3 regions of the Rhizobium cerradonense genome follow, and region 3 is predicted to be linked to each of the others. Evidence: predicted binding sites of a transcription regulator. Region 3 holds the regulator's gene; each other region holds the start of a gene.

The links. Region 3 encodes PhoB, which activates phosphate uptake and scavenging genes when phosphate is short. Its sites were predicted from a motif close to TGTCATNNANCTGTCAT; they were not measured.
Positions count from the first base shown of each region.
Region 1: PH547_RS02470 (LTA synthase family protein) is a predicted target of PhoB. The motif match lies at 2,056-2,072, and genes of this name have one in related genera.
Region 2: PH547_RS00855 (toxic anion resistance protein) is a predicted target of PhoB. The motif match lies at 1,242-1,258, and genes of this name have one in related genera.

Region 1 is NZ_JAQJCK010000001.1:505,355-511,098, forward strand. It holds gene PH547_RS02460 (TolB family protein) at 1-208, opposite strand, end outside; gene PH547_RS02465 (NAD+ synthase) at 239-1,918, opposite strand; gene PH547_RS02470 (LTA synthase family protein) at 2,109-4,037, shown strand; gene PH547_RS02475 (DUF1003 domain-containing protein) at 4,228-4,776, shown strand; gene PH547_RS02480 (GFA family protein) at 4,867-5,292, opposite strand; gene PH547_RS02485 (class II 3-deoxy-7-phosphoheptulonate synthase) at 5,449-5,744, opposite strand, start outside.
Region 2 is NZ_JAQJCK010000001.1:155,836-161,579, forward strand. It holds gene PH547_RS00845 (RidA family protein) at 1-186, opposite strand, end outside; gene PH547_RS00850 (cell envelope integrity EipB family protein) at 384-1,208, shown strand; gene PH547_RS00855 (toxic anion resistance protein) at 1,428-2,507, shown strand; gene PH547_RS00860 (substrate-binding domain-containing protein) at 2,513-4,084, shown strand; gene PH547_RS00865 (5-bromo-4-chloroindolyl phosphate hydrolysis family protein) at 4,092-4,709, shown strand; gene PH547_RS00870 (substrate-binding domain-containing protein) at 4,709-5,744, shown strand, end outside.
Region 3 is NZ_JAQJCK010000007.1:118,673-124,416, reverse strand. It holds gene pstA (phosphate ABC transporter permease PstA) at 1-1,089, shown strand, start outside; gene pstB (phosphate ABC transporter ATP-binding protein PstB) at 1,104-1,919, shown strand; gene phoU (phosphate signaling complex protein PhoU) at 1,971-2,684, shown strand; gene phoB (phosphate regulon transcriptional regulator PhoB) at 2,717-3,400, shown strand; gene PH547_RS17300 (GcrA family cell cycle regulator) at 3,500-4,024, opposite strand; gene PH547_RS17295 (aspartate aminotransferase family protein) at 4,450-5,649, shown strand.

The DNA of each region.
Region 1 (5,744 bases), on a different contig from region 3:
CGTTGTTGCAGAGCGTCGCGAAACCGGTATCGACCTGAACGGCCTCGGCCTTGCCGTCTAGCGGAAGCCGATAAAGCAGGCCATCGCCGTTCAGCAGGAGGTAGCGCCCATCCGGCGAAAAGTTCGGCGCCTCGACCAGCCGCTCGGTCTGCCAGACGACGCGGTTTTCACCGGTGCGGATATTGTAGATCTCGACCGAGCTGCGCATTGCCTCTCCATTCGCCACGGGGCGTTGCGATCAACGATCGCGGAACCGGTTGGTGATCGGATAGCGCCGATCGCGACCGAAATTCTTCTTGGTGATCTTCACGCCCGGTGCCGACTGGCGGCGCTTGTATTCGGCGAGATAAAGCAGATGCTCGACGCGGTGGACGGTTGCGACGTCATGCCCGCGCGCAACGATCTCCTCGACCGCCATTTCCTTTTCCACCAGGCACTCGAGGATGTCGTCGAGCACCGGATAGGGCGGTAGCGAATCCTGGTCCGTCTGGTTCGGCCGCAGCTCGGCAGACGGCGCCTTGTCGATGATGTTGAACGGGATCACCTCTCCCGATGGGCCAAGCGCTCCCGGCGGCACATGCAGATTGCGCCAGCGCGACAACGCATAGACCTGCATCTTGTAGAGATCCTTGATCGGATTGAAGCCGCCGTTCATGTCGCCATAGAGCGTGGCATATCCAACAGACATTTCCGACTTGTTGCCCGTGGTCACCACCATCGAGCCGAATTTGTTGGAAATCGCCATGAGAATGGTGCCGCGGGCACGGCTCTGCAGATTTTCCTCGGTAATGCCGCTGTCGGTCCCTTCGAATAGATCGGAAAGCGCCGAGGTGAAGCCGGTCACCGGCTCCTCGATTGGCACGATGTCGTAGCGGCAGCCGAGTGCCTTGGCACAATCGGCCGCATCCTTCAGGGAATCCTCCGATGTATAGCGGTAGGGCAGCATGACGGTGCGCACCCGCTCCTCGCCCAGCGCATCGACGGCAATCGCAGCGCAGATCGCCGAGTCGATGCCGCCGGAAAGACCAAGCACGACCGATTTGAAGCCGTTCTTGTTCACATAGTCGCGGAAACCCAGCAGGCAGGCGCGATAATCGGCCTCCTCGCCTTCCGGAATATGCGCCATCGGACCCTCGGCGCAATGCCAGCCATTGCCGTTCTTCTTCCAGGTCGTCACCGCCAACGCGGTTTCGAACTGGCTCATCTGGAAGGCCAGAGTTTTGTCGGCGTTGAAGCCGAAGCTTGCACCGTCGAAAACCAGTTCGTCCTGACCGCCAACCTGGGCCGCAAAGATGAGCGGCAAACCCGACTCGATCACTTGCCGTAACGCGACCTGGTGACGGACATCGACCTTGCCGCGATAGTAGGGCGAGCCGTTCGGAACCAGAAGAATTTCCGCCCCGCTTTCGGCTAGCGTTTCGCAGATGCCGAGATCGTTCCAGATTTCCTCGCAAATGGGGAGACCGATGCGAACACCCCGAAAATTGACCGGCCCCGCAACGGTACCTTCATCGAAGACCCGCTTCTCGTCGAACTCGCCATAGTTCGGCAGATCGACCTTGTCTCTGATGAAGATGATCTTGCCGCCGTCGAGCACAGCGACCGAATTGTAGCGACCGGTGTCGTCCTGGCGGGGAAAGCCGATGACAACGCCCGGGCCGCCATCGGCAGTATCCGCAGCAAGGCTCTCCACAGCTTTCCGGCAGGCGCGGATAAAGGCTGGTTTCAACACCAGATCCTCTGGCGGATAACCGGAGATGAACAGCTCCGTCAGCAACACGAGCTGCGCGCCCTCGCGCGCCGCCTCGGCCCGCGCTTCCCGCGCCTTGGCAAGGTTGCCGGAGACATCGCCGACTGTCGGGTTGAGTTGCGCGACAGCGATCCGGATGGTCTGGGTGATGGGGCTTTGTTCTGTCATGCCATATATTTAGCGAGCGCCACCCCGTTCCGCAACAGCCTTCGGCCCTCTTCAAGCGCCAAAGATGGCGCTGCTCGCAGAGGACATATTTCGCCACCAAAAAATACTAAGTAAGCCTTGCGGTTCAGCCGCCATTCATGACAGAGAGGCGACAATTATGTGACGGTTTTGTAACAATTGGAGAGGGCCGTTGGTCGCCTTGATCCCCAGTTCCGTGTTGGCTGGCAGATTTGCCATTCTGCAAAAGCTTGGTGCGGCGAGCCGGCAATCGACGGTTTTACGCCAGCTTCAGAGCCTTGCGCTGACCTTCCTGCTTGCGCTCTTCACCGTCATCGCCGTCGAGTGGATTGCGCGTGGTGAGCTGACGGATCTTCCCGGCTATTTCGATTCGCCTATTCATCCCGGCTTCGCTACGATCGGCATCGTCATGCTCCTGATGCTCGCGCTTGACGCCGTGTTCGGCCGCGCGCATCAATCGATCTTGGTGGTTGTGCCTCTGGTGCTGGTTCCGGCCCTTATCTCCAACCAGAAACAGTATTATCTTTCCGATCCCCTTTATCCTTCGGATTTCCTTTTTGCGCACCAGATCCTGGAACTCATGCCGGTGATCGTGCGTGAGCGCCCGTGGACCGCGGCTGCGGTTGCCGTCGGCATCATCGCCTCGATTGTCGCGCTCGCCTTCCTCTGGCGCTACGCCTGGCGACATGCGACAGCGCTTTCGCGCAATGAGAGGGTCGCGCGGCTCTCCGTCTGCCTGCCGCTCATGACCGTCTTCGTCTCGCAGATGGATCCGACGCAAAATTCGTTCATCCGCGAAAAACTGCGCATCATCCCCATCGTCTGGGATCAGAAGGAAAATTACGCTTACAACGGCTTCATCATCGCCTTCTCGCTCAATCTGCCGATGGCGGACGTCAAAGCGCCTGGCGGATATGGACCAAATGCGATCGACGCCATACCCGCCCGCAATTATGGCTATCTTTCCGGCCCACGCGAAAAGCCCGACATCATCATGCTGATGAGCGAGTCTTTTTGGGATCCGACCAGGCTTTCCAATCTGACCTTCACGCCCGATCCCATGCCGAACATCCGCGCGGCGCAATCGGGCTATGTCTTCTCTCCCGAATTCGGCGGCATGACCGCCAATGTCGAGTTCGAGGCACTGACCGGCTTCTCCAACGCCTTCCTGCCCTATGGCAGCATTCCCTATCAGCAATATGTCCGCCGGCCGATGCCCTCACTTGCCACCTTCTTCCGTGGCGAAGGCTATGCAGCGCGTTCCATCCATCCGTTCAGCGGCTGGTTCTGGAACCGCAACGAAGTCTACAAGGCTTTTGGTTTCGAGGAGTTCCGCACCGAGGAGACCATGCCGCCTATGGAAAAACGCGGCCTTTTTGCCTCCGACGACTCGCTGATGAAGGAGATCATGCGCGAGGGCGACGCCATGGAGCGGCCGTTTTTCTTCTTCGCCGTCACCCTGCAGGGTCACGGTCCCTATGAAGCGCATCGCTACGCCGAGAATACGGTCGATATCAAAGGCGATCTGAGCGACGCCGATCGCGACACGCTCGCGACCTATGCGCAAGGCGTTCGGGAAGCCGACCAGAGCTTGAAAACGCTGATGGATTGGGCTTCGAAGCGCGATCGCGAGACGATTATCGTCCTCTGGGGCGATCATCTGCCGCCGCTTGGCACGGTCTATCCGGATACGAATTACATGCCCGAACAGGTGGCGACCCGAAAAGCGTCGCTCGATGTGATGAAGCGGCAGCATGAAACACCGCTGGTCATCTGGTCGAGCAAAAAGGGCGTGCGCAGGGATGTTGGAACGATCAGCCCGTCGCAACTGCCCTATCATATCCTGAAGACCGCCGGCTACGAGCATCCTTTCTACACCGGCTTTCTCGGCCGCTTGCAGAAGAAATACACGATCATCGATCGCTATCAGCTCGCGACGCGCGACAATCAGGCGTTTCCGGATTGGGCTCGCAAAGAGCAAAACCTCGATCCGCTGATACGCGACTACCGCTCTCTACAGCATGACATGATGTTCGGACATGAATATGGGCTCGACCGCTTCTTCCCATCACATGCCTGGCTGGTCAGCCAGGGCAGTTAGAGCAATTCCAGGAAAAGTGCGAAGTATCCGTCTTAGTCAAGCTTGTTGGTACGTCCAAAAGCGATCCTCTCGGATGAGAGCGATTCCGTGAAACGCTGAACCGCTCTACACTGCAACCCTTTTTGCATTGCAATTCCATCGGGCAGTCGAATACTTGCGGCCAAAGCGACCAAGTCTTCGGAGCGTTCCCATGTATAATCTACCCAATTTCGTTCATCAGCATTTCGACAAAACGGCCGAGGAACTCGGCGAGATCGAAAAGCGTGTATTGAAAAAGGCGCATGAGCGGAAAATCGTTTCCACCGACATCAACGCCGCCTTTTCTGCCGAGGCATCCACGGGCGCACGCCTCGCCGACAGCATTGCCCGCGTCGGCGGCTCCTGGTCTTTCATACTCGCCTTCCTGGCGTTCCTCGTCGTCTGGTGCGTCGTCAACACCATCGTGCTGATGACCCGCGCCTTCGACCCCTATCCCTTCATTTTCCTCAACCTCGTCCTCTCCATGCTCGCCGCGATCCAGGCCCCGATCATCATGATGTCCCAGAACCGCCAGGCCGAACGCGACCGCTTCGAGGCCGCAAAGGACTACGAAGTCAATCTCAAGGCGGAACTGGAAGTTCTCTCCCTGCATCAGAAGATCGACCTGCACGTTCTGACGGAACTATCCGCCTTGCGCGAGGAATTCGCACGGCTGAGCAGTAGGATCGAAGACAAGAGTAGCGGCGGGTCGATCGTCTAAGCTGGCTGACCTTCGGGCCGCAGATAGTTGGATCGCCCGTCGAGGCGGTAGTTGCGAGGCTTTGGAAGTGTCGCGCCAGCCGACAAGAACCTAATCCGAAGGCACCGCCGTCAGCAATCCCGGCCGGCCCTGTCTGTATTGCGGCAATCCATCGTCGATCTCGTAAAAATCGCCCTTGTCGGCGCAGTAGATATGATAGGCCAGTTTCAGATCGCTGGGGCTGTCGAAGAGGCCGGCCATGATCGAGATTTCCTTGGCCTCGTCAGCTACCCAGAAAAGCGCCGAACCGCAGGTTCGGCAGAAACCGCGACGGGCAAAGGAGCTGGCGCGGTACCATGTGATCGCGTCTTCGCCTTCGATCGTGATGTTGTCGAGGGGGACATTAGTCGCCGCGTAATAGAGCCCCGTCTGCTTGCGGCATTGCGAGCAGTGGCAGCCGACCACCTCCCGCAATGGGCCATGTGTCTTGAAACGTACGCTGCCGCAAAGGCAGGCACCGGTGTGATCGTCGTTCATGCTGATCCCTCTCTTTTTCAGCAAGTTTGACGATGATGACGTTCGCGTCAAATGCAAAGAAATGAAGCAGGATTCAGCGAGATTGATTGCAAGAGCACAAAAGAAAAGGGCCGGCATAACCGACCCTTTTCGCAGATGATGATTTTACAGCTTCGATCAGCCGTGTGCGCGCAGACGCTTTTCGTCGCGGCCGCCCTTCATGCGCTCGGCGAGCAGGAAGGCAAGTTCCAGGGCCTGGTCGGCATTGAGACGCGGGTCGCAATGGGTGTGGTAACGATCCTGAAGATCCTCGGCGCCGACGGCGCGGGCGCCGCCCGTGCATTCGGTCACATCCTTGCCGGTCATCTCGATGTGGATGCCGCCCGGATGCGTGCCTTCGGCGCGATGGATCTGGAAGAAGCTTTCCACTTCCGACAGGATGCGTTCGAACGGACGCGTCTTGTAGTTGTTGA
Region 2 (5,744 bases), on a different contig from region 3:
GGCAACGTCGACATCCTTGCCGAGAAGGCCGGTGACGCCGAGCTTGCCGTTTTCCATCGGCAACTGCCCGGACAAATAAAGAAGATTGCCGCTGATGACATAGGGTACATAGTTTGCGGCCGGCGCAGCGGCCTGAGGCAGGACGATGCCAAGCTCCTTCAGACGGCTCTCGATAGCGTCGGACATTTTCATCTCCCGTTTTGTTGTAAAATCTTCAAAAATCCGGCATCAAGCTTAGATTCCCTTTGCCGGGCGCGAGGCGATCTTGGACGAGATAACGCCAAATCAAAAGGCAGAGCGAGATGACGAATTGATGACGGGCCGCCTCACTCTAGCCGAAGCGTTCTTATAGCATCGCGTGCGAGTCCAACAGGAGATAATGAATGTTCCGCTCGAGTCTTGCCGCTGTTATCGTTTCGAGTTTAGGCGTCGCGTCTCTGGGCGCCTCCGCCGCTGCGGCGGGTCCGACTGGGTTGATCGCGCATCGCGCCGTCTACGATCTCGAACTGAAGGACGCCTCAGACCGATCGGGCATCGCCGGCATGTTCGGCCGTATGGTCTATGAGTTCGACGGCTCCGATTGCACCGGTTTCACTACCAATTTCCGTTTCGTCACACAGATCGACACAGGTGATTCAACGCGCGTCAGCGACCAGCAGACGACCACATTCGAGGATCTCGTCAAGCGCACTTTCCGCTTCGAGACCAAATCCTATACGGACGATCAACTCGACAAGGACGTGCGCGGCGCGGCGGCCGACGATCAGAAGGGGATTAAGGTCGATCTGACCCAGCCAAAAGCGAAGCAGATCGAACTCATCCAGAGCCGCTTTCCGACAGAGCATATGCTCGACATCATCCATAATGCCAAGCTGGGCAGGAATTTCTTCGAGGCCGAGGTTTTCGACGGCTCCGATGATGGGGATAAGTCGTTGATCGCAACAACCGTCGTCGGTAAGCAGGCGACTCCTGCAACCGATGACCCCGATGCCGAAAAGGCCGGCGCCTTCGCCAAGACACCGTTCTGGCCGGTTACCGTCGCCTATTTCAACGACAAATCCAAGGGCGACGCCATTCCGGTCTATCGCATGTCGTTCAAGCTCTATGAAAACGGCATCACCCGCGACCTCACCATGGACTATGGTGATTTCGTTCTGACCGGCAAGCTCTCCAAGCTTGAAGTGCTCGACACCAAGGCCTGCCAATAGGCTTTGCGAGGCGCAGGCCACAAGGCAAATCTTCGTCATAAAACTGTGTCCGAAGCTTCACTATTCTGGGAAGCATTCGGCACGCCCTTGAGTGAGTCTCAGTTCCGCAGTGCCGATCTGAAATTGTAGCGGGCCATGCGGGCCGAGCCGGTTATTGAAGAATGATCGGCAGATGTTCCGTAGTCCAGGTCCGTGTTGATAGACGAGAAAGCACGAGCTATGGCCAATACTGATCTCGCCCCGACCGCAAGTACCACTTTGCCGGTCGTTGCCGCCGATCCGGCGGAAATCGCCCGCATCGGCGACACCATCGATCTGACCGACCGCGCCGGAATTTCTGTTTATGGCGACCGCGCCCAGCAGTCTGTCTCCGACTATTCTGACCGGATTCTCCGCGAGGTCCGCAATCGGGATCTCGGCGAAGTCGGCAAGTTGCTGACCGATATCATCATCAAGTCGAAGAAGCTCGACCCGGCATCGCTGAAGGATGAGGGCTTTCTTTCCAAAATATTCTCGTCGTTCAAGGCCCGCCTGGAGCGCTTCAAGGAGGAATTCGAGGATGTGGCCGGCCAGATCGACCGCATTGGCCTCGAGCTCGACCGGCATAAGGATACGCTGCGCCGCGACATCGCACTTCTCGACGATCTTCACGAGGAGACGAAGCAGTCCATCCTGCAGCTCGACGCCTATGTGCAGGCTGGCAAGACTTTCGCAGAGCGTTTTCGCAGTGTCGAACTGCCGAAGCTGAAAAGTGCCGCCGACGCTGCGGCCGCCAATCCCGGCGGCGGTATGCTGGAGGCTCAGACCTATCAGGACAGCTTGCAGGCCCTCGATCGGTTGGAGAAGCGGGTGTTCTACCTGCAGCAGGCGCGCCAGCTCGGCATTCAGCAATTGCCGCAAATCCGCATCGTGCAGGCCGGTGACGAGACGCTGATCGAGAACCTGCAGGCGACGTCGGCGCTGACGGTGCCGGCCTGGAAGCAGAAGATGGTGATCCTGCTCGGGCTGTCGAGGCAGAAATCAGCGCTTGAGCTGCAGAAGACCGTGACCGACGCCACCAACGATATGATCCGCCAGGCATCCGAGATGATGAAGGACCAGGCGATTGCCATCGAACAGCAGTCGCAGCGCGGTATCGTCGATATCGATACGCTCGCTGCCGCCAACCGTGACCTGATCGATACGATCAACGGTGTCCTGAAGGTGCAGGAAGAAGGCCGCAGGAAGCGCGCCGAAGCCGAGCAGCAGATGGAGAAAATGACCATCGATCTTAAGAAAGCGATGATCGAGGCGCGATGAGCGGCATGATGATCCGCACACTCCTCATCGGCATGGCCCTGACGGCAGCTCTAGCCCTGACGGGCTGCAATTCCGGCGCGGGACCGAAGTTTTCGATCGTCTCCGGCTCGGAAAACACCGTCATCCAGCCGATCGTCGAAGAATTCTGCAAGCAGAAGAGCGCGACCTGCAGCTTCACCTACGAAGGCACGCTGGATATCGGCCTTGCGCTGCAAAGCAATGAGGGTGTCGAGCAGGACGCGGTCTGGCCGGCATCGAGCGTCTGGGTTGACATGTTCGACACCAAACGCCGCGTGAAGTCACTGACCTCGGTTGCGCAGACACCGGTCATCCTCGGCGTGCGCAAATCCAAGGCACAGGCGCTCGGCTGGATCGGCAAGCCGGTCTTCATGAAGGACATATTGGCGGCAGTGAAGAGCGGCTCGCTGAAGTTTCTCATGACCTCGGCAACCCAGTCCAATTCAGGCGCGAGCGCCTATTTGGCTATGCTCTCCAGCGCGCTTGGCAATAAACCCGTCATCGAGCCGGGCGATCTCGACAAGCCCGACCTCCAAGGCACCGTCAGGGCGTTGCTTGCTGGGGTCGAACGCTCGTCCGGGTCCTCCGGCTGGCTCGCGGACCTCTACACGGACTCCGCTGGCAAGGGCGTGCTCTACGATGCCATGTGGAATTACGAGGCGGTGCTGAAGGAGACCAACGACAAGCTTGTCGGCATGGGCAAGGAGCCGCTCTATGCGATCTATCCGGCCGACGGTGTGGCGATTGCGGATTCACCGATCGGCTTTATCGATCATGGACGCGGTCCTGAGGTCGAGACCTTCTTCAACGAACTCGTTGCCTATCTGCGTTCCGCGCCTGTGCAGAAGCGTATTGCCGATACCGGCCGCCGCATTCCGTTGGGAGACGTCGCCGCCAAAGCGGACCCGAATTGGAATTTCGATCCGACCCGGCTCGTAACGGCGATCCGCATGCCGGAGCCGGCTGTGATTCGCCAGGCGCTCGATCTCTACCAGGGCGCTTTGCGTAAGCCTTCGCTGACGGCTCTTTGTCTCGACTTCTCCGGTTCGATGGGAGGCAAGGGCGAACAGCAATTGCAGGCGGCCATGCAGTTTCTGTTCAATCCAAATGAAACTGGCAAGGTGCTGGCGCAATGGACGCCGGCGGATCGCATCATGGTCATTCCTTTCGACAGCCGCGTGCGGACGACCCTTTTGGCGACGGGCGACCCGGCGCAACAGAAGAGCCTTGTCGAGAAGGTGTCGCTGCAGCATGCCGATGGCGGTACCGATATGTACGCCTGCGCAAGCCGAGCGCTTGATCGCATGAAGGATACCCCAAATCTGTCGTCCTATCTGCCGGCGATCGTCATCATGACCGATGGAAAGTCCGAGGATGCAAGCCGCGATTTTCTGAGCGAGTGGACGGCAACCAACCCGCATGTGCCGGTCTTCGGCATCACCTTTGGCGACGCCGACAAGTCGCAGCTTGATGCCTTGACCAAGGCGACATCGGGGCGTGTATTCGATGGCCGCGGCGATCTCGTCAGCGCGTTCCGCGCTGTGCGTGGTTACAACTAGGACAGCAATGCGTAACTGGTTCGGCAATGACTGGAATTGGATCGTGGCGGGGCTTGCCGCTGCGATCGTCGTTCCCGTCTTGAGCTTCTTTGCGAAGATGCCATTGTGGATCGCGGCCGTCATCGGTCTGCTCGTCTTTGCAGGTCTTGTCTTCACCCTGTCGCCGCGCCGGCTTTTCGAAGGTCTGGATGCCAAAGCCACCGGTAGGGGACGTCTCGATTTCGCGCGTGATCTCTTGAATGCGGCTGCACCGGCGGCGCAAAGGCTGGAAGCCTCGGCGGACCACATTACCAACAAGGTGACGGCAAAGCGCGTGCGGCATCTGGCCGAAATCGCCGCAGATGTCTTTGCCAAGGTGGAGGCGAGCCCGGAAAGCGCCGGCACCGTACGGCGGTTCCTCAGTTACTATCTGCCGCGCGCGGCTGAAGTCGCCGAGGGTTTCGCCACCCTCGAGGCCAAACGCGTGCCCGACCAGAAGCGATTGCAGGATGTGGAGCTGGTGCTCACCAAGCTTGAGGACGCCTTCGTGCACTATTCGGATAGCCTCGTCGACGACAGGCTCGACACGTTGGACACGGAACTGCGCCTCATACAGGCTTCGCTCAAAGAGGATATCGGACGCTGATGGCCATTTCTCGCCGCGCCTTTGGAGTGGGACTTCTTGCTGCCGGCGTCGCCGGCACCGGCGGCTATTTTGCCGCGAAGGACCGGCCGGAGTTCCAGGGGCTACTCGGCAACCGCACGAAACTCTTCGGCTTCATCGGCGGAGAGAAGGAAGCGTTTCTGGCTGACGAGGATGTCGTCGGCGCTCTGCGGGGCTACGGACTGGATATAGATACGCGTGTGGCCGGCTCCGTCGAGATGGTGCGCGAGCAGGCGCTTCTGCAGCAGAACCCCGCTTTCCTCTGGCCATCCTCCTCGATCATGGTCGATATGGCCCGGCAGAACGGCATCAAGATCCGCAACGACCGTGTCGTGCTGAATACGCCGGTGGTTGTCTACACCTGGCAGCCGGTGGTCGACGGATTGATGAAATCCGGGCTGGTTACCGTGACACCCGCGGGACAGCATCAGCTTGATCTGAAGGCATTGCTCGATGCCGTCCTTGCGGGAACGCACTGGTCCAAGCTCGGGGTCGCCTCGCTCTACGGGCAGGCGCGTATCGTTTCGACCGATCCGAATCGCTCCAATTCCGGCTTCATGTTTGCCGGATTGGTGCTGAGCCTATTTGCCGGCAACGTCGCGACTGCCGCCGATCTCACACAGTCCGGCGACAAGGCACAGACGATCTTTCGCAACATGGGCTTCAAGTCGCCGTCATCCGGCAAGCTTTTCGATCAATATCTGGCCGGCGGCCTTGGTGGCGAACCGATGATCGTCGGCTACGAGAATCAGTTGGTCGAATGGATCATCGCCGATCCCGAACGCTGGAAGCGCGTTCAAGCGAGCTCGACGGCAAAGCCCGTCGTCCTTTACCCGCATCCGACCGTCTATTCCTCGCATCCTCTGATCGTCGTCGACGAGACCGCCAACCGGCTGATGGATGCGCTGACAAGCCCGAAGCTGCAGGAACTTGCCTGGATCAAGCACGGTTTCCGTGGACCATTGGGCACGGCGACCGGAAATGCACATGAGGCCATTGCGGGCCTGCTGCCGGATG
Region 3 (5,744 bases):
GTCATCGATCCCATAGGCAAGGGGGCCAGTGATCCGAAGGTCCTGATATCAGCCAACTATACGGCGCTGGTACGCGACGCCGTGGTGAAGGCGCTGGGCATCGATCCTTCCAATCGGGCGCTCGTGCGCCAGGCGATGGAAATGGTATCGGACGGCGCACGCATTGCATTGCGCGACAAGGTCGTGGCCGATCCCTCTGTCATCGGAAAGACGGTGAAGGTCACTTTCCTCGCCAGTGCCAATATCGACTCTGCCTACAAGGGACAGATCGACCTGACGGCGGACGAAAAGGACCGCAAGGTCTCCGACCAGCAACTCGCCTGGATGAGGCAGCTTGCCGCCGCCGGCGCCCTGCACGAGGCGTTCAATACGGGTCTGTTCCTGTCCGGCAATTCCAGTCGCCCGGAGGCCGCGGGTCTCGGCGTCGCGCTAATCGGCTCGCTCTATCTCATGTTGACCGTGCTGGTCTTGGCGCTGCCGGTCGGCGTCGCCGCCTCGATCTACCTTGAGGAATTCGCGCCGAAGAACCGGTTGACGGATCTGATCGAGGTCAACATCAACAATCTCGCCGCGGTGCCGTCGATCGTCTACGGCCTGCTCGGCCTCTCGGTCTTCATCAACTTTATGGGCCTGCCGCGTTCCGCCTCGCTGGTCGGCGGGCTGGTGCTGAGCCTGATGACGCTGCCGATGATCATCATCGCCACCCGCTCGGCATTGCGCGCCGTGCCGCCGTCGATCCGCAGTGCCGCGCTCGGGCTTGGCGCATCGCGCATGCAGATGGTTTTCCATCACGTCTTGCCGCTCGCCATGCCGGGTATCCTGACGGGTACGATCCTCGGCCTTGCCCATGCGCTCGGCGAGACCGCGCCGCTGCTTCTGATCGGCATGGTCGCCTTCGTCGCCAACTATCCGAGAGGGCCGCTCGATCCTTCGACGGCCCTGCCGGTGCAAATCTACATGTGGGCGAGCGAAGCTGAGCGCGCCTTTGTCGAGAGAACCTCCGGAGCCATTATCGTCCTGCTCTTCTTCCTTGTTGCGATGAACATCGGGGCCATCCTGCTGCGCCGTCGCTTTGAGCGGCGCTGGTGACGGGAGGCGATGGAATGAACATGATGACGGAAGCCGCGAGCGAAAAAGCACTGGCCAGGAAGATGATAACGATCCCCTACAAGATGATCGGTCAGGCCGTCTCGGTCCATTATGGCGAGAAGCGCGCGCTGTTCGACGTGGATCTGAACATCCGCGCCAACACTGTCACCGCGCTGATCGGTCCTTCCGGCTGCGGCAAGTCCACCTTCCTGCGTTGCCTCAACCGCATGAACGATACGATAGACACCTGCCGCGTCACCGGCAAAATCACGCTCGACGATCAGGATATCTACGACAACTCAATCGATGTCGTCGAGCTGCGTGCCCGCGTCGGCATGGTGTTTCAGAAGCCCAATCCGTTTCCGAAGTCGATCTACGAGAATGTGGCCTATGGTCCGCGTATCCATGGGCTGCATCGGTCCAAGAGCGATCTCGACCATATCGTCGAAACCAGTCTGCAGAAGGCCGGGCTGTGGGGCGAGGTGAAGGATCGGCTCTATGATGCCGGCACCAGCCTCTCTGGCGGTCAGCAGCAACGCCTCTGCATCGCCCGCGCCGTCGCGGTCAGTCCCGAGGTCATTCTCATGGACGAGCCGTGCTCCGCGCTCGATCCGATCGCCACCGCCAAAGTCGAGGAACTCATTCATGAGCTGCGGGAAAACTTCACGATCGTCATCGTGACGCATTCCATGCAGCAGGCAGCCCGCGTTTCGCAACGTACCGCAATGTTTCATCTCGGCCATCTGGTCGAGGAGAACGATACCGATAAGATGTTCACCAATCCCGATGATTACCGCACGCAGGATTACATCATGGGCCGTTTTGGCTGATGATGCTCCCCGCGCGGTTCCTTTCACATCTTTCACCTAGAGGATAAAAAAATGGTCTCAACACACATTCTCTCCGCTTACGACGAAGACCTGAAGTTCCTGACGCGCCGCATTTCCGAAATGGGCGGCCTGGCGGAGCAGATGGTCAGCGACAGCGTCCGCGCCCTGGTAAACGGCGATGCCAGCCTTGCGCAGAAGGTCATCTCCGATGACGTCATTCTCGACCACGCCGAGCGCGAAGTCGGCGACAAGGCGATCGTCACCATCGCCCGCCGTCAGCCGATGGCTGCGGACCTGCGTGAAATCATGGGCTCCATCCGCATCGCCGCCGATCTGGAGCGCGTCGGCGATCTCGGCAAGAACACCGCAAAGCGCGTCATCGCCGTGCAGGGCACCGGCGTTCCGCGTCGTCTCGCCCGCGGCATCGAACACCTCTCCGAACTGGCGCTCGTCCAGCTCAAGGAAGTGCTCGACGTCTACTCGACCCGTTTACCTGACAAGGCCGTGTCGATCCGCGAACGCGACGAGGAAATCGACGCCATGTACACCTCGCTCTTCCGCGAGATGCTGACCTACATGATGGAGGATCCGCGCAACATCACCACCTGCACGCATCTTCTTTTCTGCGCCAAGAACATCGAGCGCATCGGCGACCATGCCACGAACATCGCCGAGACGATCTATTACATGGCGACCGGTGCCCAGCCCGAAGGCGAGCGCCCGAAGGACGATACCGCCAACACCGTCGGTTCGGTAACGGAATAAAGTAGACACCAAGAGAAGGAGACCAGAGGCGCATGGTTCCGAGAGTTGCTGTTGTAGAAGACGAGGAAGCGCTAAGCGTTCTGCTGCGCTATAACCTCGAGGCCGAGGGCTTCGAGGTCGACACTATCCTGAGAGGCGACGAAGCTGAGCTGCGCCTCCAGGAGCGCATCCCCGATCTTCTGATCCTCGATTGGATGCTCCCCGGCGTGTCCGGCATCGAGCTCTGCCGTCGGCTGCGCATGCGGCCGGAGACGGAGCGCCTGCCGATCATCATGCTCACCGCTCGCGGCGAGGAAAGCGAGCGCGTGCGCGGCCTTTCCACCGGCGCGGACGACTATGTCGTCAAGCCGTTCTCGACGCCGGAACTGATGGCCCGCGTCAAGGCGATGTTGCGCCGAGCCCGCCCGGAGGTCCTGTCCACGGTACTGCGCTGCGGCGATATCGAACTGGACCGCGAAACCCATCGCGTCCACCGAAAGAGCCGTGAAGTGCGGTTGGGGCCGACGGAATTCCGCCTTCTGGAATTCCTGATGTCGTCCCCCGGCCGCGTCTTCTCTCGGTCTCAGTTGCTCGACGGCGTGTGGGGGCATGATATCTATGTCGACGAACGCACCGTCGACGTGCATGTCGGCCGCCTGCGCAAGGCGCTGAATTTCTCCAACATGCAGGACGTCATCCGCACCGTTCGCGGCGCGGGTTATTCCATGGAGGCCTGATGGGGGAGGCCTGATCGGGGCAACCCGATTGGCCATCCAACATAGCGGCGGAAACAGAAAACGGGCCTTTCGGCCCGTTTTTCCTTTGTCTGGTGTGGTTCAGTGCGCGGCCCGGCGCCGGTCATGCACCGGCTGGTAAGCCAGCCGCTGATGGTAGGTGCAGTACGGCGAAGAGTCCGGGCTGTCATTGCCGCAGAAGTGAAAATCTTCCTTCAGCGGGTCGCCGACCGGCCACTTGCAGGTGCGCTCCGTGAGCTCCGTCAGGCCGAGGCGGCGCGAGATCGGAACGACCACATTGGCGGCCGGACGATATTCGACTTCGCTGACCGTATCGATCTCGACCTCTTCCTTGAGCATCGTCGCACCCTGCTGGCGGGTAACCGTGCGGGTTGCAACGCGCGAGGCGTAATTCGGCGCGCGTGGGGCCGAGGTATTGCGCTTCGGCGCTCGAGCTGTGGTTGCCGCACCACCGGCCTTCGCTCGGCCCGGCAGGCTCAAGCGATGCACTTTGCCGATGACGGCATTACGGCTGACACCACCGAGCTGTGCCGCGATCTGGCTGGCGCTCAAACCTTCGGACCACAGCTTTTTCAGCTTCTCGACGCGTTCGTCTGTCCAATTCATGCCCTGTCTCCGCTATCGCGTTTCTGATGGCAGAATCCCTCACCATTGCCTCGAATTGGGTCGAGGCGTGAAACGCTTTAAAATTGTGGTGACTAGTTCCGCCGCATGCAGTCTAGTAATTGGTTTTTAACCTAGTGTGAGGCTGACTCCGTGACAAGAGTCGCGGGAATCTTGAGGAATCGATTTCGAGGTTTTCCCCAACTTGCTATACGTGAGTGGCATTTATGCAATATAAGTTGTCGAAGACATGCCATCCATCGAGAGGTGCTCTGCCGCACCTGCTAAATCGCCAGTTTTGTTGACATCGCAGTGCAAAACATCAATAGTGCCCATGCCGCCGCAAGGCGGCATTTTTGATTTTTCCGGGCCCGTTTCATTCGAAGGAAACGATTGGCCCTAAAGGTTGTGATTGAGGAGAATGCGCCATGGCTGAAACCGCGCCGCTTTATGACACCTATATGCGTGCTCCGCTGCGGTTCGAGCGAGGCGAGGGCGTGTGGCTGATCACGGAGACCGGCGAGCGTTATCTCGATTTCGCCGCGGGCGTCGCGGTGAATTCGCTTGGCCACGCCCATCCACATCTGGTTGCAGAGCTGAAGTCGCAGGCCGACAAGGTCTGGCACCTGTCCAACCTCTATGAGGTGCCAGGCCAGGAGAAGTTGTCGAAGCGCCTGACGGAGGCCACCTTCGCCGATAAGGTATTCTTCACCAATTCCGGTGCGGAGGCGCTGGAATGCGCCATCAAGACGGCGCGTCGCTACCAGTTCTACAAGGGTCATCCGGAGAAATTCCATATCATCACCTTCGAAGGCGCCTTCCATGGCCGCACGATCGCGACGATCGCCGCTGGAGGCCAGGAAAAGTATCTCGAAGGTTTCGGCCCGAAGGCGCCCGGCTTCGACCAGGTGCCTTTCGGCGATCTCGACGCGGTGCGTGCCGCCATCACCGATGCGACGGCCGCGATCCTGATCGAGCCCGTGCAGGGCGAGGGCGGTATCCGCCCTGCGACCAACGAGTTCCTGCGCGGCCTGCGTCAGATTTGCGATGAGAATGGCCTGCTTCTGGTCCTCGACGAGGTTCAGACCGGCGTCGGACGCACCGGCAAGCTCTTTGCCCATGAATGGGCCGGCATCACGCCTGACATCATGGCCGTCGCCAAGGGCATCGGCGGTGGCTTTCCGCTCGGTGCCTGCCTTGCGACCGCGGAAGCGGCCGCAGGCATGAAGGCGGGCACGCATGGCTCGACCTATGGCGGCAATCCGCTCGCCATGGCGGTCGGCAACGCCGTGCTCGATGTCGTGCTATCAGACGGTTTCCTGCAGCATGTGCGCGATGTTGCGTTGGTGTTCCGCCAGGGCTTGGCCTCGCTCAAGGATCGTTTTCCGGATATTATCGAAGATGTCCGCGGCGAAGGGTTGTTGCTTGGCATCAAGGCGGCCATTCCCCAGGCGGACCTGTTGCAGGCGATCCGCGCCGAACATCTGCTGGGTGTGCCGGCCGGCGACAACGTCATCCGTCTGCTGCCGCCGCTGGTGGTCACGGCCGAGGAGGCGCGCGAAGGCATTGCCCGCATCGAACGTGCCGCCGAAAGCCTGCGTGCCGCCCGCGTCAAGAAGTCGGCTTGAGTTCAGCGCCCGCCGGTAGGGGCGTATTACTGCGCCGCGCGTCCGAAGGACGCGCAAAGGACGCAGTAACACTTAGAGTGGCGCATAAGCCTTTC